2 regions of the Metabacillus sp. 22489 genome follow, and region 2 is predicted to be linked to the other one. Evidence: a T-box and tRNA genes for the amino acid it is inferred to sense, from the RefSeq annotation. Region 2 holds a T-box; the other holds one or more tRNA genes.
The links. A T-box is a leader RNA that pairs with one kind of tRNA and senses whether it is charged. The one in region 2 lies ahead of tyrS (tyrosine--tRNA ligase), so its partner is inferred to be a tRNA-Tyr.

Region 1: it has a tRNA-Tyr gene. The T-box ahead of tyrS (tyrosine--tRNA ligase) is inferred to sense a tRNA for this amino acid. The anticodon was not compared.

Annotation. Positions count from the first base shown of each region.
Region 1 is NZ_JBQENT010000006.1:105,183-117,909, reverse strand. It holds gene ACTJJ9_RS05615 (EcsC family protein) at 1-419, shown strand, start outside; gene ACTJJ9_RS05610 (M20 family metallopeptidase) at 475-1,662, opposite strand; tRNA gene ACTJJ9_RS05605 (tRNA-Arg) at 2,191-2,267, shown strand; tRNA gene ACTJJ9_RS05600 (tRNA-Ser) at 2,278-2,370, shown strand; tRNA gene ACTJJ9_RS05595 (tRNA-Tyr) at 2,401-2,484, shown strand; tRNA gene ACTJJ9_RS05590 (tRNA-Gly) at 2,498-2,568, shown strand; gene ACTJJ9_RS05585 (GntR family transcriptional regulator) at 2,806-3,186, shown strand; gene ACTJJ9_RS05580 (ABC transporter ATP-binding protein) at 3,186-4,088, shown strand; gene ACTJJ9_RS05575 (hypothetical protein) at 4,066-4,815, shown strand; gene ACTJJ9_RS05570 (hypothetical protein) at 4,812-5,543, shown strand; gene ACTJJ9_RS05565 (aldo/keto reductase) at 5,668-6,651, shown strand; gene ACTJJ9_RS05560 (antibiotic biosynthesis monooxygenase family protein) at 6,984-7,478, opposite strand; gene ACTJJ9_RS05555 (transglycosylase domain-containing protein) at 7,614-9,752, shown strand; gene hemE (uroporphyrinogen decarboxylase) at 9,942-10,994, shown strand; gene hemH (ferrochelatase) at 11,058-11,984, shown strand; gene ACTJJ9_RS05540 (hypothetical protein) at 12,033-12,464, opposite strand; gene ACTJJ9_RS05535 (TetR/AcrR family transcriptional regulator) at 12,693-12,727, shown strand, end outside.
Region 2 is NZ_JBQENT010000056.1:11,012-23,738, forward strand. It holds gene ACTJJ9_RS23125 (transglycosylase domain-containing protein) at 1-2,125, opposite strand, end outside; T-box leader at 2,261-2,483, shown strand; gene tyrS (tyrosine--tRNA ligase) at 2,555-3,817, shown strand; gene norA (multidrug efflux MFS transporter NorA) at 4,043-5,233, shown strand; gene ACTJJ9_RS23140 (MerR family transcriptional regulator) at 5,264-6,100, shown strand; gene rpsD (30S ribosomal protein S4) at 6,174-6,776, opposite strand; gene ACTJJ9_RS23150 (diguanylate cyclase domain-containing protein) at 7,349-9,142, shown strand; gene ACTJJ9_RS23155 (GAF domain-containing protein) at 9,296-9,784, opposite strand; gene refZ (forespore capture DNA-binding protein RefZ) at 9,904-10,560, shown strand; gene hisJ (histidinol-phosphatase HisJ) at 10,543-11,349, opposite strand; gene ezrA (septation ring formation regulator EzrA) at 11,854-12,727, shown strand, end outside.

The DNA of each region.
Region 1 (12,727 bases), on a different contig from region 2:
CAACTGGTGCTGGTGGAATACTTCTCGGATTAGCAGATTTTCCGCTTTTCCTTAGCATTAAGATGAAGTTTTTATTTGAAGTTGCAAGTATATACGGATACAGCACAAAAGAGAAGAGTGAGCGTTTGTTTTTATTATACGTATTTCAGCTTGCATTCTCGAGTGAGGCACATAAAGCGGAAGCACTTGAGTTAGTCGAACATTGGGATACGTATAAGTTTAAAGTAGAGGATGTAGATTGGCGGATTTTTCAACAGGAATATAGAGACTATATTGACCTCGTGAAAATGATGCAATTGGTCCCTGGCATCGGTGCGATTGTCGGTGGTGTCGCTAACTATAATCTCGTGCAGCATCTAGGAGATACAGCAATGAATTGTTATCGATTGAGAATTTTTTCAAAGCCAAAAGCAAATTAAAGGGTCAGTCCCCCGAAATTGGGGACTGACCCTAATAATTATATAAAGATAAAAATTAAGAAGAACTATATTCTAGCTGGTATTGAATTGCCGCTTTGCAAAGAGTTTTAGCAGCTATTAACAATGCCCGTTCATCAATATCAAATTTAGGGTGGTGGTGTGGGTATGCATCAGTATCATTTGCTGGCATCGCTCCAGTAAAGAAGAAAGTCCCTTTCACATGTTGTAAATAATATGCGAAATCTTCACCACCCATTTGTTGTGGGCTTTCCTCTATCAATTCTACACCAGGCACTTGCTGAGCAGCCTTAATTAGAAACATTGTCTCGTCTAAATGGTTTACTACTGCTGGATACCCTCTCACAAACTGATAATCATAAGTAGCACCGCTCATCGAACATGTTCCAGAAACAACTTTTTCGATTTCTTCTTCTATTTGTTTGCGAACATCCTCCTCGAATGTTCGAACAGTGCCTATTAATTGAGCTGTATCAGCAATAATATTAAAAGCATTTTCGGCAACAAATGATCCAACAGTAACTACTGCGGGTTGGATAGGATCTACCTTTCGGCTAACGATTTGTTGGAGATTTGCGACGACTTGTGAGCCTATAACAATTGCGTCCTTCGTCTTATGAGGCTGTGCACCATGGCCGCCTTTCCCATTTATCGTCAGTTCAAATCGATCTGCAGCAGCCATAAATGCTCCAACACGATATTGAATTTTTCCAACAGGCTCTGTCGCCCATAGATGTGTACCAAAAATGACATCAACACCATCTAAACAACCGTCTTCAATCATTGATTTTGCCCCACCTGGAGCATATTCCTCTGCATGCTGGTGGATAAATACAATGTTTCCATTTAATAAATGGCGGTGATTGAAAAGTACCTTTGCTAGTACAAGTAATGTTGCTGTATGCCCATCATGTCCACAAGCATGCATAACCCCAGGAACTGTTGATTTGTAAGGAACGTCTTTTTCATCCTGAATAGGGAGAGCATCAAAGTCTGCGCGTAAAGCAACAGTAGGTCCTGAATTATCACCTTTAATTGTGGCAACAACACCATTTCCACCTACATTTGCCCGTACATCAACACCAAGCTTTTGGTAAAAGTTATAAATATATTTTGCTGTTTTCACTTCTTTAAAGGACACCTCTGGGTGCATATGTAAATATCGGCGAATTTTAACCATTTCTGAAAAATGATTATCAAGGCTCGTGAACAAATGCTCGATCATTTTTAACTCCTCCTCTATTTAGTTAGACACTCTATAGATTGTAAAAGCATATGTCTTTTGCTGGAAATATATTAAACTAGTATCGAAATGATTAGATTGATTGTAGTCAAAAAATTTAAAAAATTCAAGGGAGAGGGAAGGGAGCAAATAGAAAATACCTATAGAATAAGCATACTTTTCATATTTGAAACATTGTTATGTTTAATGTAAATTTAATACAAGCAAATATTATATTTAATCAAAGCACATATACTCCATAATATTTTCGGTATTAATTAATCAAAGAAATTTAATTGTAGCGTTCATTTTTATTTTTATTTGTAAGATCCTTCGGTCATTCATCCATTTGTTTTTAAAAGGTTGCAACTGTTTAATAAAGAAACTAGTATATTGAAATAATAATTCAGAAAAATTAATCATTATTTTTTTGTGAAATTCCGTTGACAAAAAAATAATAAAGTGATAGGATAATTAAGTCGCTGCTGAGGCAACGATTATTATTTAAAAATACTTTTATCATTTGATGATGCGCCCGTAGCTCAATTGGATAGAGCGTTTGACTACGGATCAAAAGGTTAGGGGTTCGACTCCTCTCGGGCGCGCCATAATAAATTTGGAGGAATACCCAAGTCCGGCTGAAGGGATCGGTCTTGAAAACCGACAGGGGTGTCAAAGCCCGCGGGGGTTCGAATCCCCCTTCCTCCTCCATAAAAAATATTGTAATTATCTACCCATGATGGAGGGGTAGCGAAGTGGCTAAACGCGGCGGACTGTAAATCCGCTCCTTCGGGTTCGGCAGTTCGAATCTGCCCCCCTCCACCATTTATTTTTACGTGCGGGTGTAGTTTAGTGGTAAAACCTCAGCCTTCCAAGCTGATGATGAGGGTTCGATTCCCTTCACCCGCTTATTTAATATGAAGTGTGTAAAAGATCAGTAGAGATACTGGTCTTTTTTTTATTTCCCATCTAGAACATTTATATTATCAATTCATAAAAGTTCGCGAATATAGTCGTGAACTTTTTTAGTGGTTAAAAAAGGTAATGTAGGGGAAATTTTGTATTGAAATAAAATGGAAATTAGTATATAGTACATTACAACAGTAATGCACTGGGTTGGTTGTTAATTGGAGGGAGGTTTTATACTTGATGCTGAATTCGGATGGAACGAAACCAATTTATATACAAATTGCAGAGTGGTTAGAGAATGAAATATTAAGTGAGAACATTTTGGAGGATGGAAAAATCTATTCCCAATATCAGCTAGCAGATATGTTTAATATCAATCCCGCAACAGCTGCAAAGGGCTTAAATTTGTTAGCGGAGGAGTCGATTTTGTACAAAAAGAGGGGACTTGGGATGTTTGTATCGACTAATGCGAAAGAGATCATTCTTAATAAAAGGAAAAATCAAACTTTAAAAAATTTAGTTAGTGAAATTGTGATAGAAGCAGAAAGATTAAAAATATCAGAAGAAGAGCTAGTTAAGATGATTAAGGAAGCCAATCGTGATAGGAGGAGCCGTTAATGAACGTTATTGAATGTGAGAAACTATCGAAAATGTATGATCAAAAGAAAGCATTAAATGAATTGTCTTTTACAATCGGAACTAATAAAATTACTGGCTTAATCGGTAGAAATGGTGCGGGTAAAACAACACTTTTAAAAATCATCGCTGGTTTTATTCGTGAATCTTCAGGCAGTATAAAAGTGTTTTCCGAAAATCCCTTCAATAATTTGAAGGTATCTGCAAATAGGATCTATATTGACGATCAAATGTATTTTCCTAATACATTAACGTTAAAGGATATCCTACAATCTGCAGCAGCAGTTTATGTAAATTGGGATGATGAGCTTGCCAAAAGACTTTTTTCTTATTTTTCATTTCATCCTAAACAACACTATTATCATCTTTCTAAAGGAATGAAAAGCACGTTTAATATGATTTTAGCGCTCTCAGCAAAATGTCCGTTAACGATTCTTGATGAACCAACAACTGGAATGGATACCTCGGTTAGAAAGGATTTTTACCGAGCGTTATTAAAGGACTATCTTGAATACCCGAGAACTATTATTCTTTCAAGTCATTTATTAAATGAAATTGAAGATTTATTAGAGGATATTTTATTAATTAATGAAGGTAAAGAGTTATTACATATGCCAATGGCGGATTTCAAGGAATATGCGCTTGGACTCCAGGGAAAGGAAAAGATGATTAACAAATTGATAGTTAATAAAGAAATAATTCATAGAAAAACGATTGGGATTGATGATCAATATCTCGTAATAAAAAATACTTTAACAAATGAAGAGAGGCAGCGTCTAAGTTTTAATGGTATTACCATATCCTCTGTTGCCTCAGATGATTTAAGCACATTTCTTACTGCTAAAACGAAAGGAGGAATTGATGATGTATTTAACAGAGGTTAAATTTGCAGATGTAGTTATGAACCAATTTAAGTATAAAGTAAAAGCTTATATTGGTCTATTCAGCTCATTATTAATAGTTCAAGTATTTGGATTACTGATGTCTTTGAATGGAAGCAGCTCGATGGGGACAGTTGGAAATGCATTTTCATTATCTCTAAATAATTACACTGGAAATATTGTCATTATATTTACAATGCTATGGGGCTTTATTAGCGCGATTACTATCACGACAAAGGCTTATAGAAATGATGACTTTACTTTTATTTCAAACCGCCTAAGTAGGAATCTTGCAAATATCTTCTTCTTAATACTTGCCAGTTTAATTGGAGGAATTACCGCTCTTTTATCTGGCTATTTATTAAAGGTTGTTATGTTTTTCTTCGTAGATGAAGGTTTTGTCATACTAACAAATATTAATATAACAGAAATAATATTAGGGATATTTGTCACAAGTTTATACATGATCTTACTATCTTCATTTGGATATTTTATTGGAACTGTCGTTCAGTTAAGTAAATGGTTTAAAGTATTACTACCTATATTATTTTTGAGTTATTTATTCTTAACAGCAAATACTAGTGAAGAGACAACGCTCATCGTTGAAATAGGTGAATTCTATTTGAATGAAGATTCTTTGTTTATCTTTTTTCTAAAGATTTTCATTACTTCAATTCTATTATTTTGTTTTTCTATCGGTCTCTCTAATAGAATGGAGGTTAGACAATGATTGTTGCAGCATTTGTTCCATTTGTTTTAGTTTTACTCATCATCGCAGTAATTTTTCTATCGATTAAATTTGCGAAAAGGTCAACCATTATTCAAAAAGTAAATGTAAAATGGGTGTTCATATTATATTGTTTCCTTTTGATTGTATCAGTTCCTATATCTTATTTCCTCCCAGTTCGTAATTCAGCAAATTTTAGTGTAAGTGAAGAGGAAATAAATAAGGCTAAGCGAGCAGCGGATTACTTATCCACGGCTGCATTTGAAGGAAAGCGAATTGATAAAGATAAAATCGACGGGGTTACGATATTGAAACAGTGGGAATTCCCTTTTGAAGGTAAACATCTTGAAATAAACAGGGAAGAGGAAGATTATTATTATCCAATTTTAATATTAATAGAAAGAAAAGATGAAAACGATAATAGTATTCAGATAACGCAATATCAATCAAAAACGATTATACAACATGTAGATTTAACAAATCAGGAGGAACCGAGTTTAATAGACATAAAAGAAGAGAGTTTAACAATAAGGAATCCTAAACAAAAGGAAATTCGATTAGCGAAATTTTCTAAAGAATTTACTATTAATCAATTTACAACAGAAAAGGATTCAAGTAATGTTTTCTTAGAGGATAGCGAGATTTATAGCAATCCTGTTCTCTATATTCAAATTCCAAAAGATGTAGTTGTAAATGGGAATACAGATGAAATTCAATTTGTAAATGAATAATCAATTATTTAAGCTTATGAAATTTTCATAGGCTTTTTTTCTTTCTTTATTCATTTAAAGGAATAATACGTTAAATCTAGAATATACAAAACTAGAATGAAAATTGCGTTAAGGAGTGAAGAAAATGGAATATAAAGTACTTGGAAAAAGCGGTTTGCTAGTTTCAGAGCTTTGCTTAGGTACGATGACCTTCGGAAAAGAGGTTAATGAATCTGATTCAATTAAGATGATTCATAAGTTTCTTGATGAAGGCGGGAACTTTATTGATACAGCGGATGTTTATGTTGGAGGAGAATCAGAGCAAATTGTTGGGAAGGCAATTAAGGAAAGACGATCAGAGGTTGTGCTTGCAACAAAGGTAAGAATGCGTGTAGGTCCACATCCAAATGATTTTGGTTATTCGCGAAGAAGAATTATGGAAGGTGTTGAACAAAGCCTTAAACGTTTAAATACAGATTATATTGATCTTTATCAATTACATGTTTGGGATAATATAACACCAATTGAGGAAACAATTCGAACTTTAGATGACTTAGTTTCTTCCGGTAAGGTTCGATACATAGGATGTTCAAATTTTTTAGCATGGCAAATGATGAAGGCGTTAGCGTATAGTGACTATCATAATCTTGTCCGTTTTATTTCTGTGCAACCACAATATAGCTTAATTAATCGTGAAATGGATCGTGAAGTTCTTCCTTTATGTAAAGAGGAAAATGTCGGTGTCATCCCTTGGGCACCAATTGGAGGTGGCTTTTTAACAGGTAAATACCAGGCAGGTGTTACACCATCAAGTGGGAGATTAGCGAATGGTGGCGGTGAATCAAGCTGGGAGTATCGTTCAACGGAAAGGAATTTTGCGATATTAAATGAAGTACAAAAGATATCAAATGAGCTTGATAAACCACCAGCACAAGTTGCGTTAAATTGGTTATTAAATAAGGAGGAAATTACTTCACCGATATTTGGTGCCACTAGTTTAGAACAATTTGACGAAAACATCGGCAGTATAGGTTGGAGGTTAACGAAAGAACAATGGGATAGATTGGATGAAGTTAGCAAACTACCTAGTGAATATCCGACGAGATTTCTTGAAAAGTTTAAAAGATAAGCAACAAGTCTTATCTTATTTTTAAAAAAAGATACTGTTATACTTTGATGTTGAATTTTAACTGGAGGCATTCGATTTCCTCGAGAGGGACCGGGATTCTTAAACACATGCACCTGTAAGTTCTCACTTTGACAAGCTTCTCTAAGCAGGAGTCTCATACCCTCCGCTCCAATCAAAATAATTTTTGACATAGCCATATAAGTAAACGTTTTATAAGTGAAATTGAAAATGTTATGTAGAATCACGTCGTTATTTCCAAGGAAATATTGTCTAAAATGAATAGAATGTCAAATAAAGAAACTCCTCTGAAAATTTTGCAGAGGAGTTTCTTATTATGCTTCTAAAGAGATGGCATAGTATTTTTTTACGAAAGATGGTTGAAGAAATGAACTCTTCTCTTGTAGCCCCTTATGATAAGCCTCATTATAAGAATCAGATTCTACCCAAGCCTTATAGTATTGTTCTTTTTCCCATAATGTTAAAATAATGTAAGTATCGTTTTTTGTCGGACGTAAGACTCGAATTGCTGAAAAGCCTTGCTGTTTTTCAATTATCCGTGCACGGTCGCTAAAGAGTTTTTCAAAAAGAGGTTTACCTTCATGAGATACAGGGATGTGGTGAAAGACCGCGAAACTACCAGCAGTTAGCGAGCCATTTGAATCTAATACTTCATATGATTTTGGCTCATTAAAAATTGTTTTCCCATCTGTTTCGTGAAAAAGTATCCCTGTATTCTCATTTGTCATTAGCCTAAGATTTAAGTCGGGGCGAGCTTCTACTAATTTTATCAAATAATGAACAGTCCCATATGTTATGTAAAGCATCATGTTTTTCACCTCATCATTCAATATGCAATCATTTCTTTAAAGTATACCAATTATCTTCTCGGCTTGCCTTTTTTTGATTATGACACATATACCTGCCTAATTTTAACAATACTAATTCAAAAGGGGTGAACATAGGTGAAAAAGAAACTTCTTTTATCAGGAATTGTTTTATTTTTTACTGTTTTATTCGCATTTCTAGGGTATTTATTTATTATTTTTATGGGCGATTACGTAATCGATGAAGAGAAATTAGTAATGGATACAGCGTCAACGCTTGTCGATACAGAAGGAAATGAGATAACAAAATTATATATTGAGAATCGAGAGCTTATCGATATTAATGATGTTCCTGAATATGTTCAACAGGCTTTTATTTCAGTTGAGGATCAACGTTTTTATGAGCATCATGGAATCGATATTCAGGCATTAGGTAGGGCTATATATAAAGATATTTTAGCTGGTGGTAAGGTAGAAGGTGGAAGTACAATTACTCAACAGCTAGCGAAAAATTTATTTCTAACAAATGAAAAGTCATTCCTCCGCAAGACTAAAGAAGCAATCATTGCGATTAATTTAGAAAATCGTTATAGTAAATCAAAATTATTGGAGATGTATTTGAATCAAGTTTACTTTGGACATGGTGCATATGGAATTCAAGCAGCTGCTAAATTGTATTTTAATAAAGATGTCTCACAATTGACCCTTGAGGAAGGGGCATTGCTCGCAGGAATTCCTAAAGCACCGTCAACCTATTCTCCGATCGAAAATAAAGATAAAAGCAGAGAACGGAGAAATGTCATATTAAGTTTAATGGCAGATCAAAAATATATTAGCTATGATGAAGCAGTTCGTACTCAAGGGAAAACTGTAAAATTACAAGTCCATCAAAAGCAGGAGAGTCCATGGCTTTCAACATATATTGATATGGTTTTTGATGAAGCAGAAGAGAAGTATGCATTGTCAAATGAAGAGTTATTAAGGGGAGGTTATACAATTACTGTCCCCATCCAACAAAATATTCAAAAAGCAGCATATGAATTGTTTCAAAAGAACGAGTACTTTCCAGGAACTGATGACAAGGCTCAAGGTGCGTTTATTTTGTTAGATAATAAAACAGGAGGTGTAATTGCTGCTATCGGAGGTCGTGATTATGTACCTAAAGGACTAAATCGCCTTCATGTTATGAGACAACCTGGTTCAACGTTTAAACCGATTGCCGTTTATGCACCCTCGATTGAAGCAAAGCTATTTCAACCTTATTCCTTATTGAAGGATGAAAAGCAAAGTTATGGTGATTATTCACCAGAAAACAATGATAAACAATATGCTGGAGATATATCGATGTTTGATGCGATCATCCATTCGAAAAATGCAGCTGCTGTTTGGACGTTATCTGAATTAGGAGTTGAAAAAAGTAAAGAGTATTTGCAAAAGGTAGGAATTCCGATTAAGGATGATGGCTTAGCGATTGCTTTAGGTGGTTTATCTGATGGTGTCACACCAATTCAAATTGCTAATGCTTATCGGACATTTACGACAAATGGAAAGTATAGCGAGCAACATGTCATTCAAAAAATAAAAAGTCAAGATGGTAAAGTTATTGCAGATCATACATATGAGGAAGAGAAGGTTTACTCACCACAAACTGCTTGGGATATGACGCGAATGCTACAGCATGTTGTTAGTGAAGGAACTGCGAAAAGCGGGGAATTTAATGGAGAATTAGCCGGGAAAACCGGGACAACCTCTTATACAGCAGTAGAAGGTGCAGCAAAGGATGCATGGTTTGTCGGCTTTACTGAGAATGTCGTCGGTGCTGTTTGGATGGGATATGACAAAACTGATGAACAGCATTACTTAACAAAGGGGAGTTCATATCCGACAAAGCTCTTTAAGGATATTTTAACAACCGCTAAATGGGATCAAGAAGTTGCCTTCAAAGTACCGAAGGGAGTAGACGATTTAGAAAGCCCGATTAGATTAGAGGAAATTAAACAAGTTCAAGCGAAATATACCTTTACTCCATTAGGCTTGCTTACATTAACACTTGAATGGGACACGGCAAAGGATGAACGTGTAGAATATCGCATTTATGAACAGAATGGGAACAAGCAGGAATTACTTGGAACTGTAAAAGGGAAAGGTTACTATGAAATTCCTTTTGCAAATGTCTTTTCAACTGCAACATATAAAGTTGCCCCATATAATGTTCAAACGAAAGTAGAAGGGGATGGCAAGGAAATTAATACGCCGAATTTGCTCGGTAAAAAGTAAGAGAAACCCAATTGCAAAAGGGTTTTCGACTATTTTGCGACATTTGTTTCTATCATCTATACTTTGTCAGCTGTAAACGTTATAGTTGTATAGAATGAGAAAATAATATAGAATAAGTATTACATTATAATTAGTATTATCTAATAAAGGAGTCAATTGCTTCCTTACATAGAAAGGTGGACTTTTTGGATGTCTGAACGGAAAATCAATGACACGTTTTTAAAGGCATGTCGTGGTGAAGAAACAGATTATGTACCTGTATGGTATATGCGACAAGCAGGTCGCTCTCAGCCTGAATATCGAGCGATTAAAGAAAAATATAGTCTATTTGAAATTACTCATCAGCCAGAGCTTTGTGCATATGTAACGAGATTACCTGTTGAACAATATGGTGTGGATGCCGCAATCCTATATAAGGATATTATGACTCCTCTGCCAGCAATTGGAGTAGATGTTGAGATTAAATCAGGTATCGGACCTGTTATTGATAATCCAATTCGTTCTTTAGCAGATGTAGAAAGGCTAGGAGAATTAGACCCTGAACAAGACGTACCGTATGTATTAGACACAATAAAGCTATTAACGAAAGAGCAGCTTAATGTACCTTTAATCGGTTTTACAGGAGCTCCATTTACCCTTGCTAGTTACATGATTGAAGGCGGACCTTCGAGAAACTATAACAAAACAAAGGCATTTATGTACTCAGAACCGAAAGCATGGTTTAAGTTAATGGACAAGCTAGCTGAAACGAGCATTGCCTATGTAAAAGCGCAAATTCGTGCAGGTGCAAAAGCAATTCAGATTTTCGATTCATGGGTTGGTGCTTTGAATGTAGCTGACTACCGTTATTATATTAAGCCTGTAATGGAGAAAATCTTTACTGAATTAAAAACAGAGAAAGTACCACTCATCATGTTTGGTGTTGGTGCAAGCCATTTAGCGAAGGAATGGCACGATTTACCGCTTGATGTTGTCGGACTTGATTGGAGATTACCAATTCAAGAAGCACGTTCTCAAGGTTTAACTAAAACATTGCAAGGTAATCTTGATCCTGCCATCCTCCTTTCTTCGTGGGAAGTAATTGAAGAAAGAGCGCGGGAAATTTTAAATCAAGGAATGGATCAAGGTGGATACATTTTTAACCTTGGACATGGGGTTTTTCCGGAAGTAAATCCTGAGACATTAAAGAAACTAACATCTTTTGTACATGAATATTCATCAAATGCAAAGGTGAAAGCATAATTTTTTCTGTGAAATAGGTAACATATATTTCCGAAGATGATAAAGAACTAATTAGAGGTGAAAATTTTGAAGAAAAAAATGGGATTATTAGTTATGGCATATGGGACTCCTTACAAAGAGGAGGATATTGAACGGTATTATACACATATTCGCCATGGTCGAAAGCCAGCCCCTGAAATGCTTCAGGATTTAAAGGATCGCTATGAAGCAATTGGTGGCATCTCTCCACTTGCAAAAATTACAGTTGACCAAGGGGAAAAGCTTGAACAGCACTTAAACAATATTCAAGATGAAATTGAATTTAAGTTGTTTATCGGTTTAAAGCATATTGAACCTTTTATTGAAGATGCTGTAAAAGAGATGCATGAAGATGGCATTACTGAAGCGGTGAGTATTGTCTTAGCACCTCATTTTTCGACATTTAGTGTGAAATCCTATAATGGCCGGGCAAAGGAAGAAGCAGATAAATATGGCATTAGCATAACATCTGTTGAAAGCTGGTACAAAGAGCCGAAATTTATAAAATACTGGTCTGACCGTGTTAAAGAAACATTCACTAGCATGAGTGATGAAGAAAGAGCATCAGCAGTATTAGTCGTATCAGCTCATAGTCTTCCAGAAAAAATTACGAAAATGGGTGACCCGTATCCTAAACAATTAAAGGAAACAGCAGATTTAATAGCAGAAGCAGCTGGAGTAAAAAACTATGCTGTAGGCTGGCAAAGTGCAGGTAATACACCTGAGCCATGGTTGGGACCAGATGTTCAAGATTTAACGAGAGATCTATACAATGAAGGATATAAAGCGTTTGTCTACACTCCAGTCGGTTTTGTTGCTGATCATTTAGAGGTTTTATATGACAATGATTATGAATGTAAAGTAGTTACGGAAGAATTAGGTGCAGGTTATTATCGCCCTGAAATGCCAAATGCAAAGCCTGAATTTATAGATTGCCTGGCAACAGTTGTGTTAAAACAATTAGGGAAGTAAGTAAAAATAAAGCAGTTAGTCCGAAGTGAGGACTAACTGCTTTATTTTTTAAATCTCATAGATCCCTTTTGCAGACGATTTTTCGATATCTGAGATCATTGGAAATTGGTAAACAAATATCCCACTTTCGGAAATTTTCCGCGATGCAATTCCTTGTTTGGCAAAATCCTCTAATACCTTTTCGGCCTCTTTAAAATTTAATGAAGTTTCCATTGCCAATTCAGCCGCTGTAATCGATCCGTTATGATTTTTTGCATATTTTAACATTTGGTTTTCGATTAATTGTTTTTTGCTCTGCTTTTTATGTTTAATAAATGAAATATTTAGACCAATTCCAACGATAAGTGGGACAAAGCCTAAAATAAGCCATGGTCCAAAATCTTGTGCAATTGTACTTTCCCCTTCTGATATACCGACTAGGGTTCCACCAGTCATCATAAGACCAAACACAGTTAGCAGAATTCCGAAAATAAGCTTCAAATAGTTCCCCTCATCTCTTTTTCCATAGTACGCCGTTTATTTCATCATACTATACATATATTAATAGAACTAACACTATTAATATATTCTATCCAAAATATATACTAATTGAAAAGCACTTTTCATTAAATTGGAAAAATGTATGTTGTAAAAACGATGAACCATGATATAATACGAATATACAAAATGACTAAAATGTCCATTTGGTCATTTTTAGGGGTGATTCGATTGAGTATTGATCGTAAGCAACTAATAGTAGAGGC
Region 2 (12,727 bases):
TTGATGCAACAAGCTCTGGCTCCACCTCATGAGCTACATTCATGAGCTTAGCCCACAAAAGAATGTTCCTATTACTGTACGACATGCCCTTATATGATTTCTCTAAAGGTTTCGGTGTATCGTAACCAATCCACGTTCCAAACGTAACATTTGGGTTAGATGCGACAAACCAAGCATCCTTATAATCCTGTCCAGTACCTGTTTTACCTGCCCAATCTGCATTAAATGATAGATAGCCATTTAGTGAACTAGCGGTACCACTTTTAATAACATCTCGCATCATATCGATCGTTAAGTATGAAGTTTGCGGAGTAAATACATTTGTTTCAGTTTTTTCATGCTGAAAAATAATTTCTCCATTGCTATCTTCTATTTTCTCAATCATATATGCATCAATAAATTTCCCATTATTTGCAAAGGTTGTATAGGCATTAACATTTTCTTCTATAGTAACACCTGTCGTAAGGGCACCTAAGCTTAGGGAAGGTGCGCCGTAATCATTCTTATGAAGACTAGTAAATCCCATTTTTTCAAGGTATGATAATGGATTTTGGTCTATTATACTCATATAAGTTTTTACAGCAGGAATATTATAAGAATGCTTTAAGGCATTTCGAATACTTGTTAACCCATGATAACCATCACCATAGTTACCCGGTCTGTATGGTTTATTTCCTGGAATATTTACTGTATATGGTGTATCAGCAATAATTGAACCTGGCTGTATCTTACCTAATTCCATTGCAGGTGCATAGACAAGTAATGGTTTCATCGTCGAACCATTAGCACGTTTTGCCTTTGTTGCATGATTTAATGCTTCTCGGTCATAATCACGGCCACCAACAAAGCTGATGATTTTTCCGGATTTGTTTTCAATTAACATTCCACCAACCTCAACAGGCTCTTTAACAGTAATTGTTTCACCTGTATCAGGGTCCTCTTTTTCAACTGTTCGATCACTTCCATAATATTCGTAGTCGGCAACGACCTTTTGCATTTTATCATAAATGTCTTTATTTATCGTTGTATGAATTTTATATCCATTATGTCGAATATCATTGTCTGCGAGTGTTTTGTATTGGTTATAAAGCTTTTCATCCTTTTGTAAATCATCTTCTGTATAACCATCTTCCTCTGCAAGTTTGACTAAAATAATTTCCTTTGCACGATCCTCAATTTCATACGTAAGATATGGATAGGTATCAACTGGTAAAGGCTTTTTATCTGTTAAGTTAGCACGAATATCGTATTTGAGAGCTTCATTATATTCTTTCTCTGTAATAAATCCCCCTGTATACATTCGGCTTAAAACCGTTTTCATTCGGTTAATACCTGGCTCAAGATCTTCTTTTACTTTACCACCATCATTTGAAAATGGCGTATAACGAAATGGACTTTGTGGTAACCCAGCTATGAATGCGGATTGAGCAAGATTTAAATCCTTTGCATTAACACCGAAAATACCTTTGGCAGCAGCTTGAACACCTGCAATATTTCTTCCGTTTGAATTACGGCCAAAATCAGTCACGTTTAAATAAGCTTCAAGTATTTCATCTTTTTCAAAAAACTTTTCTAATCTTAATGCAAGTAATATTTCCTTTGCTTTTCGATCAAAGGATACTTCACTTGTTAAGATTTGATTTTTTATTAATTGCTGGGTTAAGGTACTACCACCTGTTTGTACTGATGCATTTGTAAATTCCTGAAATAACGCACGCATAATTGCCTTCGGAACGACCCCGTCATGCTCATAAAAGAGTTCATCTTCAGTAGCAATAACGGCATTAATTAAATGTTTAGAAATATCTTTTAGTTGTACTTCCTCACGTTCAATGTCTGAATTGAGTTTACCGAGATAAACATTGTTCGCGAAGTATACATCTGACGATTCCTCATAATTGTATATTTCATTTTTCATTACTTGATATGAACGAATTGGTTCGTCCTTAACTAATGAGGCAAAATAGCCAGCCCCTACTCCTCCAGCAAAGCATATACCAATTAGGCCAATAACGATAAATAATAAAATAAGATTACTAACAACTTGATAGACAATACCTAATCTTTTTGATATATCTTTGTTAAAAGGAGAGTAGCGCCTCAGCTTGGTTTCCTTTTTTTCCATATGCTATCCCCCCTGAATCGTTTCCTATTATACCATAGGAAATAGAAATAATTGTATGCTTTTGTTCATAACTCGCTTTTGTATTTGACATTTAATGAGCAATATGGTTAAATTTCATTTATTAAAACTACATAGGAAATTGCTAAGATTGGTTTAAGTAGTGAAGGTCTCCCTATTATAGAGAGCTGATGGTTGGTGGAAATCAGCATACAGGCTTTTCATGAATTACGTCCATGAGCTGCTTTTTTGAAAGGATTTTATCTGATTAGAAAAAGACGGGTAAACCGTTATATAACCGAGTGAGGATTTTGATAGTAAGATCCTAAGTAGGGTGGTACCGCGATTTTTCGCCCCTTCAGTAATGAAGGGGCTTTTTTGCGTTTTAGTCTATACAATTCAAAATAAAATAGCTAAAAAGGAGATAAGAACATGAGTGAACTATTAAAAGATTTACAATTTAGAGGCTTAGTAAATCAGGTTACAGATGAAGAAGGATTAACAGAGCTTTTAGAAAAAGAGAAAATTAATCTCTATGCTGGATTTGATCCGACAGCAGATAGTCTTCATATTGGTCACTTATTACCAATATTAACTCTTAAGCGGTTTCAATTAAATGGACATCATCCAATCGCGCTTGTAGGTGGAGCGACTGGTTTAATTGGTGATCCAAGTGGCAAAAAAGCTGAGCGAACATTAAATACGACTGATATCGTCCAAGATTGGTCAGATCGAATTAAAGGTCAGCTTTCAAGATTTTTGGACTTTGATGCAAAGGAAAATCCAGCGATAATTGAAAATAATTACAATTGGATAGGCAGTCTTGATGTTATTTCCTTCTTACGTGATGTTGGTAAAAACTTTGGCATTAATTATATGCTTGCTAAAGATTCAGTGAAGACACGAATTGAATCAGGTATTTCATTTACAGAATTTAGCTATATGATTTTACAATCATATGATTTCCTAAAGCTATACCAAAACAATAATTGTAAGCTGCAGATTGGTGGTAGTGATCAATGGGGGAATATAACTTCTGGTTTAGAATTAATCCGTAAAACAGAGGAAAATGCAAAAGCATTTGGTTTAACAATTCCGTTAGTTACGAAGGCAGATGGTACAAAATTCGGTAAAACTGAAGGTGGGGCAATTTGGTTAGATGCAGAAAAGACATCTCCATATGAATTTTACCAATTTTGGATTAACACTGATGATCGTGATGTCATTAAATACTTAAAGTACTTTACATTCCTATCTAAACAAGAAATTGAACAGTTGGAAGAAGAGGTTAAGCAGGCACCTGAAAAACGCTTGGCACAAAAGGCGCTTGCAGAAGAAATGACAAAGCTTGTTCATGGGGAAGATGCTTTAGAACGGGCGGTAAAAATCTCTGCTGCGCTATTTAGCGGTGATATAAAACAGTTAACAGCAGATGAAATATTAGAGGGATTCAAGGATGTACCTTCAACAAAAGTTGAAGAGGCGGAAATTGGCTTAATTGACTTGCTTATTCAAGCAAAAATTTCTCCATCAAAACGACAAGCTCGCGAGGATATTTCAAATGGCGCAATTTATATTAATGGGGAAAGAGTTCAAGATCTAGAAAAAATCATCTCAACTGAAGACAAAATTGGCGGGCAATTTACAGTTATTCGTAGAGGAAAGAAAAAATATTTTCTTATTCGCTATGTATAATGTAATAAAATAAGGTAAACACGAAAGAATATATAAAGGCCGACATTTATCGTATAGTGTATGTACGTGAATGTCGGCCTTTTTTATTTAAAGGCACATTAGGGGGAATTCTAAATTTCCATTCATGATTGATTTGACTTAGATACTAAAATGTTGACTCTATAGCTACTATAGGGTTTATATTGAATCTAGAAGAATATTTTTAACAGTATAAGGAGAATAAGGATGAAAAAGCAGAAAGTGACATTGGCTATATTATTAACAAATTTATTTATTGCATTTTTAGGTATTGGCCTTGTCATACCAGTTATGCCAACAATCATGAATGAACTAAATTTAACAGGGGCAATTGTCGGATATTTAGTTGCTGCATTTGCAATAGCCCAATTACTTATCTCACCGATAGCAGGCAGGTGGGTTGATGATTTTGGAAGAAAAAAAATGATTACACTCGGATTACTTATTTTTAGTTTATCAGAGTTTTTATTTGCTATTGGTGAATCAATCGAGATTCTTTTTATATCAAGGGTGTTAGGTGGATTTAGTGCAGCATTTATTATGCCAGCTGTTACAGCATTTATTGCAGATATTACAAATTCCGAAACTAGACCTAAAGCGCTAGGATATATGTCGGCTGCCATTTCAACTGGTTTTATTATTGGGCCAGGGATTGGAGGTTTTTTAGCAGAGCTTGGACATCGGATACCATTTTATTCTGCATCAATTTTAGCTTTATTCGCGGCGTTCTTTTCAATTTTCATGCTTCGGGAACCAGAACGAAATCATGAAGAGGATGCACAAGAGCGTATCACCGGATTTAAACGTATTTTAGAATCAAAATATATGATTGCTTTCGTAATTATATTTATTTCTGCATTTGGCTTAGCGGCATTTGAATCTTTATTTTCACTATTTGTCGATCATAAATTTAGCTTTTCTCCAAAGGATATAGCGATAATTATTACTGGAGGGGCAATTGTTGGAACGATTTCGCAAGTTTTACTTTTCGATCGTTTAACGAATTTACTTGGGGAAATACGTTTAGTACGTTATAGCCTAATTTTTTCTAGCGTATTAGTCTTCCTGATGACAGTAGTCCATTCATATTTCACGATCCTTTTTGTAACAGTTATCGTATTTGTTGGGTTTGATTTAATGAGACCAGCTATTACATCCTATTTATCAAAAATTGCTGGTAATGAGCAGGGCTTTGTTGGTGGTATGAATTCAATGTTTACAAGTATTGGAAATGTTTTGGGGCCAATAATCGGAGGGATTTTATTTGATGTTGACTTAAACTATCCGTTTTACTTTGCAACAGTCCTCTTAGCTGTCGGTGTAGGAATTTCATTTTCATGGAAAGGGCAAAAGGGAGCTGATAAGTATAAAGCACCTTCTTTCAATAATGCAAAATAAGACGATTAAATGACTGAGGAAGAAATAGCTATGGAAGAAACGTTATATTCAATTGGGGAAGTAGCAAAGCTTGCAAATATATCTGTACAAACACTTAGATATTACGACAAAATAGGCTTATTCAAACCAGCATATACTGACCCAAATACAAATTATCGTTATTATCGTGATTCTCAACTATATCATTTAGATATTATAAAATCACTTAAACATATTGGGACTTCACTAGAGGATATAAAAAAGGCGCAACGTTTAAAGACGGAGGATCTGTTAGATTTCTTAAACGAGCAAGAACGGATTATAGAAAAAAGATTGAAGAAATTAATAGATATAAAACAGGTTCTTGCTAATGTTAAAGTACGGATGGAAAAGCAGCTAAATGACTCAATGTTTGGAGAAGTGACAATTCAATATGAGGAAGAGGTACTAATTTTACAAACTCAAGCAAGGCATTTAACTCCTGTTGACATTTTAAATGCCTCTTATAGTGAATTGAAGAATGCAGTCGAGAATGAGGTAGGCGAATGGAATAATAGCTATGGCGCGATTATTCCTTTTCAATCATATAAAGATGAAGATGAAATCTCATATAGCTATATTTTTATGCCGGTTATGAAGCATAGAGATATTTCATTGTTATCACCAAATATTATGCAGACAAAAATTCCAGCAGGAAAATATGTATGCATCTCAGATAGGTTTTCACCAGAAAAATACTTTGATAACCTTAAAAAATTATTAGATTATATAAATAGTCATCATCTCCAAGTAATTGGAAGCATTTATGAGGTTTTTACACCGATTCATTATGGACCAATTTCGCAGGATGACTATTTGATTGAAATGAAAATAAGAATAGATGAGTAGTGACAATATATGGAGCGAAAAAAGCTCAAGGTTTTGTATAAACAAGACCTTGAGCTTTTTTAAATAGCTAAGATTAACGAGAGTAGAACTCAACGATAAGTGCTTCGTTAATTTCTGCTGGTAATTCAGAACGTTCTGGTAAACGAGTGAATGTACCTTCTAATTTATCTGCGTCGAAAGTTAGGTAATCAGGTACGAAGCTGTTTACTTCGATAGCTTCTTTTACAATATCAAGGTTACGTGATTTTTCACGTAAAGAAATTGTTTGACCTGGTTTCACTTGGTATGATGGGATATCAACACGTGAACCATCAACAAGAATATGACCATGGTTAACTAATTGACGAGCTTGACGACGAGTACGTGCTAAACCTAAACGGTAAACAATGTTATCAAGACGAGAGTCAAGAAGGATCATGAAGTTTTCACCATGGATACCTGCCATTTTACCAGCTTTATCAAATAGGTTACGGAATTGGCGCTCATTTACACCATACATATGACGAAGCTTTTGCTTCTCTTGTAATTGTAAACCATATTCTGATAATTTTTTGCGTTGTCCTGGACCATGTTGTCCTGGAGCGTATGGACGCTTTTCTAATTCTTTACCTGTACCACTTAATGAAATACCTAAACGACGAGAGAGTTTCCAGCTAGAGCCTGTATAACGAGCCATGCGAACTCCTCCTTTATGTTTTTATTTTGCATAAAATAAAAACCAAACTGATTACACATGCTTTGCACATTTTGTTTTCATGCATCCTCGCTCCAGCAGCATAGAGTTACTCGATACACCTCCTATAAAGATAGGGGAACAAAATGAAATCAAAACAGTTACATCAATAGGCTGCATATTTTATACACAACGAATATTATATTGTTTTATGTATATAAAGTCAAGAACCTTTACACAATTAAATTTAATTCTAGTGTTGCTAAACGATTTTTGATGTATAGATGCTATTAATCTTGGTTGTTTATTTTCCGGATGGCCATTGTTCAACCTTGGCTCAATTCCCTATAATAGTCTCTCTTTGAAAACACTTCTTTTAGGAGTCTTACACACCCACTCAACAAAGTGATAGGATCAACAATCAGCTTTATCATAGCAAATGTATAAAAAATCAATTGCTATTTAATTCTGTTTGTAATGAAACTTATCATCGACAATATTTAGGGAGATGATTTATGATATAATGGAATAAAATATTGTCTTATTTTGTAATTCGATTATGTGGGTGAAAATTAATGGATGATCAATCAGTTGTAAAGGCGGTTAAAATTAGCTTTTTTGAAAGCTTAAATTCACACCACCTTCAACATTCAATAAATGACATTGTAGATATTTTGATAGGTGTAATAAAAACGCAACTGTATGTGAGGCATGCAGCTTTTTATTTTTACAATAAGCAATTGGATAGTTTTATACCACATACGAACGATAATGAAATTTTGATAGAGGCATTACCAAAATTACAATATGGTAAATGTTATAAAGTTGAGAAAGATATCATCTTTCCATTCATACATGAAGATAAATTGCATGGCTTACTTCTAATTAATGAAATAGACGATCGTTTTCATCGCTCCACTTTAGATGAAATTGTACAAGCTTGTTCCTCTTTTTATATCAACGCGTTAATGATTTATCAAGCATCTCAAAAAGAACATAAATATAAACAACTATATCGTTTAACAGAAAAATTCCATTCTTTTATGAACAGAGATGATGTTTTAGTTGAGCTAATTACTACATTGCAAGGAATGTATGAGCATTATCTTTTTTATTTGTTTTTATCGCATGATAATGAAAACCATTCGGAATTACCAATTAAAAGTCTTGAATTTGACGAACAGACTGGTAATGAGAAGGCAATGGAAGCCTTTGTGACGGGGAAATCTCAGCTATCAAGCAACCAACAAGCACAAGAAACAGTTTTTTATACTCCTTTAAAAGGGAAGCAAGGTGTTTATGGCGTATTACAAGTCGTTGCAAATCAAGGGATTGACTTGACATATGAAAATCGAAATTTTATTACCTTACTATCAACTGCAGCAGGTAATGCATTAGAAAATGCCCAATTATATGAGCAGTCTAAAAGGCTGATAAAGGATTTACAGCTTATTAATGAAACATCACACCAACTAAATAAAAACTTGAGATTAACAGATAATATGACTTATATGTCATCGCGTATTACCGATTCATTTGATGCAAATGAAGTTGGCTTTTTCTATTTTCAGCAAGATGGGTCACTTCAAATTTTGCCAGGTAGTACACGCTTTTTTGAAACAGAGATGGTAACGGAATATATTCGATATGTTCGTGAGAAGATAGAGAAGGATCTTGAAGGAATATTTATTGGAGATTTTACAGCGTATATCGAAAATGCCATGTTCCCATCTGTAATGGCTGTTCCTATGGTCCAAAGTGATAGTTTAAAGGGGTTTGCCTTAGTGCTACATAAAAGACCTTATCATTTTACTTTTGATATGTTTAAATTACTTCAATCTTTAATACATCATTCGACTTTAGCTTTAACGAATTCATTATTAAGAGAAGAATTAGAAACATTAGTAAAGACCGATCATTTAACACAATTGTACTCACGTAAATATATGAATGAATGTATTGAGAACTCAATGAAAAATGATCGGAAAGGTACCTATATCCTTTTTGATATTGATGATTTTAAAAAGATTAACGATACATATGGTCATCAAATTGGTGATAAAATTCTTGTGCAGGTCGCAAAGATTATAAAAAGTAATATTCGCGAAAAAGATATCGGAGCTCGATGGGGTGGGGAAGAGCTTTCTTTATATTTGCCACAGGTAGAGTTAGAAACAGGTGTTGCTATTGCTAAAAGAATTGTAGAACGGGTGAGAGAGAATACGGAACCGATGGTTACGCTCTCTTGTGGAGTGTCCTACTGGGATGCGAAAAATCATATCAATTACAATCAGTTATTTAGTAAGGCTGATCAAGCGCTTTATCTAGCAAAAAACAAAGGTAAGAATCAAGTGATTATACAAGCATAAAAAATAACTTGTTTAATCTGCTCTAATAAAGCTAGACAAATATTTTTAAGTCTAGGATCTAAATTCGGTATCCTACTGTATATAGCCATAATAAAAACCCCGTAAATGTTAGTTTGTAACTAATATTTACGGGGCAGTTCTGTTTTAAGAGTTTTACTCAGCATTAATATAGTTTACAAGTGTAGCTACAAATTCCTCTAAGAATACTTCGTCCGTCTCATCAAAGCGATTTTTAAGTGGGCTATCAATATCCAATACACCAACTACATTTTCATTTACGATTAATGGGATAACAATTTCAGAATTTGAAGCTGCATCACAGGCAATATGGCCAGGGAATTGATGAACATCTTCGACGCGTAGTGTTTGTTTGTTTTTTACTGCTGTTCCACAAACACCTTTACCAATAGGAATTCTTACACATGCCGGCATTCCTTGAAATGGTCCAAGAACGAGCTCATCCTCTTTTAAAAGGTAAAATCCAACCCAGTTTACATCTGATAAAAATTGGTTCAATAATGCCGATGCATTTGCTAGGTTCGCGATTGTGTCTTTTTCACCCTCTAGTAAAGCCTTTAATTGATTTATCACTAATTTATACTGTTCATTTCTACTACCTTTATAATTTTCGACATGAAACATTGCAATTACCTACCTTTAGTTAAAATCTAACAACATCCACCAGAACATTGTCGAGCGATTAATGAAGGAATTCATCAATAATCGTGGAAATTAAGAGAAAAGAGAGGGTGGTGAATCAAATGACTCAACAACCATTAAGTGAAACTAAACAAAAAATCTTACAGGCAGCCATTTATTTATTCCATTCAAAAGGATTTACAGGAACATCTGTGAGGGAAATTGCAAGTCGGGCAAATGTGAATATTGCGCATATCTCCTATTATTTTAAAGGGAAAGGTGGGTTGCTTGAATATTTAGTGTCACAATATTATGAAGAGTATATTCAAGTAATTGAAGATAACTATGCACAATTAACATACAAAAACGCTCACGTTATATTAAATAAAATGGTACTAGATATATTAAATTACCAGCATGCGAATCGTCAACTTTCACGATTGGTCTACCGGGAAGTCACATTGGATTCAGTCCTTATACGTGAAGTAATGACCACATATTTAATGAAAGAAAAATATTATCTACAAGCGGTTCTCGAACAAGGAATTGAAGAGGGGATATTTCGTAAAGGGTTTATCCCACATATCATTATTCAATTAAGAAGTCTTTTGCATATGCCTTATTTACAACCGCAATATATGAGTGAAGTTTTGTATATACAGCCTCATGAAACTTACTTTGTACATCAATACTATAAAGAGTTAAAAAATTGGCTGAATTCATTGCTTATAGATAATCAGACAAAAATGGTTGAAGGGAAGCTAATTGCCGTTCGTTAATTGCTGATAACAGGTATAATTCTTTCCGACATCCCTTGCGCTGTGGGCATCAGAGCCATAGATTAAAGGGATTTTTTGTTCTTGTGCCATTTTAGCAACAGCTGATCCTGGATAGGTTTCCCCACAAAACTCTTTTCTCAATCCTGCGACATTATAATCTAATTCATATCCTCTGTTTTTTATTTCAAATAAAATAGTTTGGATGTATTGATCAACTGAAAATGTAACAGGAAATAGCTTTTGAAATTTATTAGCCAATGTAATATGACCAATACGTTTAGGTTTATACTCCCCTAAGTCACTTTGTATTGAGTGAAGAACCTCTTGATAATAAATATGGTGTAATTTTTCCAATGATCCAACCTGGTCAATCATATGTTTAAATGTGTGCTCATCAAAGTCCATACAATAATATTTGTCTTGGAGCTTTAAAAAATGTACTGAGAGGATGCTATCATCTAAATATTTTCCGTATGTGTTTAAAAATGACATTGTTTCCTCTTCATACTCTTTAATATAATCAACTTCTAAACCAAGATTAATGGTTATTTCTTTTTTATAAGCTTTCTTTAACAATTGTATTTTTTCAATATATTCTTCCATTGTTTCTAGTTCAATTGCACTATCTTGATTAGGGGTTGGATCGTGAAACGTATTTGGCAAAGGTGCATGCTCCGTAAAGGTGATGGAATCAATATGTAGTTGAATTGCTTGTTCAATGTATGCCTCTAGTGAATCAGTTGTACCGTGCGGACAATAAGGAGTGTGTACATGCCCATCTTTCTTCATACTTTGTTTCCTCCTTCAGCAAAAATAGATTAAAACCTTAGATAAATCAAATTTCCAAATGAAGAGGCTCTCAAATAAATAAAAAAAATAAAATTCTCCCAGTTTGTAGGACAAATTATGCAAAAAAAATTAAATTTCTGGTCAAAAATTGTCGTTTACATGGTATCATAAATACATTGAAATAACATTAAAAAATTGTACATATCTCTTAGAACGGAATGGATCCGAAACTATATTAAATCAAAGTAGTTATTTAATATAGTTATTAGACGAACTTCATTAAACATAGAGGCTATTGGAGCTACTAATAGAATTAGTACTTTACGGATTTAAACGAACACTTGTAGAAACGGTAAATAAGTGTTTAATATAGTCGATAAATGAGATAGAAATGATCTTTAATAATAGACACGATAACGCTTATCAGCATGATGTTGAAACTTTCATCAGTGGGGAGTTTTTTTCCTGTCATGACGATTTTGTGTAACAACGAGGGGGCTCATTATGGAAGTTATTATTGGACTTATCCTTCTTTTATGTATATTGTTTGGTGTTGGATACATATTACGAAGAAATATTTATAAAGATGTGGACCGATTAGAAGCTTGGAAAATCGAAATTATGAACAGGTCAATTATTGATGAATTATCCAAGGTAAAAGAATTGAAAATGATTGGTCAAGCTGAAGAACTATTTGAACAATGGAGAAGTGAGTGGGATGAAATCATTACAACCCAATTACCAGAAGTAGAGGAACTTCTTTATGAAGCGGAGGAATTAGCTGATAAATATCGTTTCAAAAAATCCAAAGAGGTTCTTCAACATATTGAAAATGTTCTCATAACTGTAGATGAAAATATCGATAAAATTATTGAGGAAATTAATGAACTAGTTACCAGTGAAGAAAAAAATAAAGTTGAAAGTGAAGAAGTAAAGGAATTATATAAAAAGTTAAGAAAGACGTTATTGGCACATAGTCATCAATTTGGCAAAGCATATGACAAGCTAGATCAAATTTTGTCCGGTATATCAGATTCTCTTAAGGAATTTGATTCAGAAACAAATGAAGGAAATTATTTGTCAGCAAGAAAAATATTAGTAGGATTAAAATCAGAATTGGATGCTCTACAAATAAAAGTTAATGAAATACCAAAGCTTTTAACAGATTGTAATATAACAAAACCTAATCTATTAAGTGAGCTAGAAGATGGCTATAAAGAAATGGTGGGAAATGGTTACTTTCTCGAACATATCCAAGTTGATCAAGAAATAGAGAGAATGAAAAAACAATTAGAGGGATTCCGTAAACAAATTGAAGAAACGGAGATAGAGGAAGTTGCAGAGGCTCTTCAAGGAATGCAAATTGCAATCGATTCTA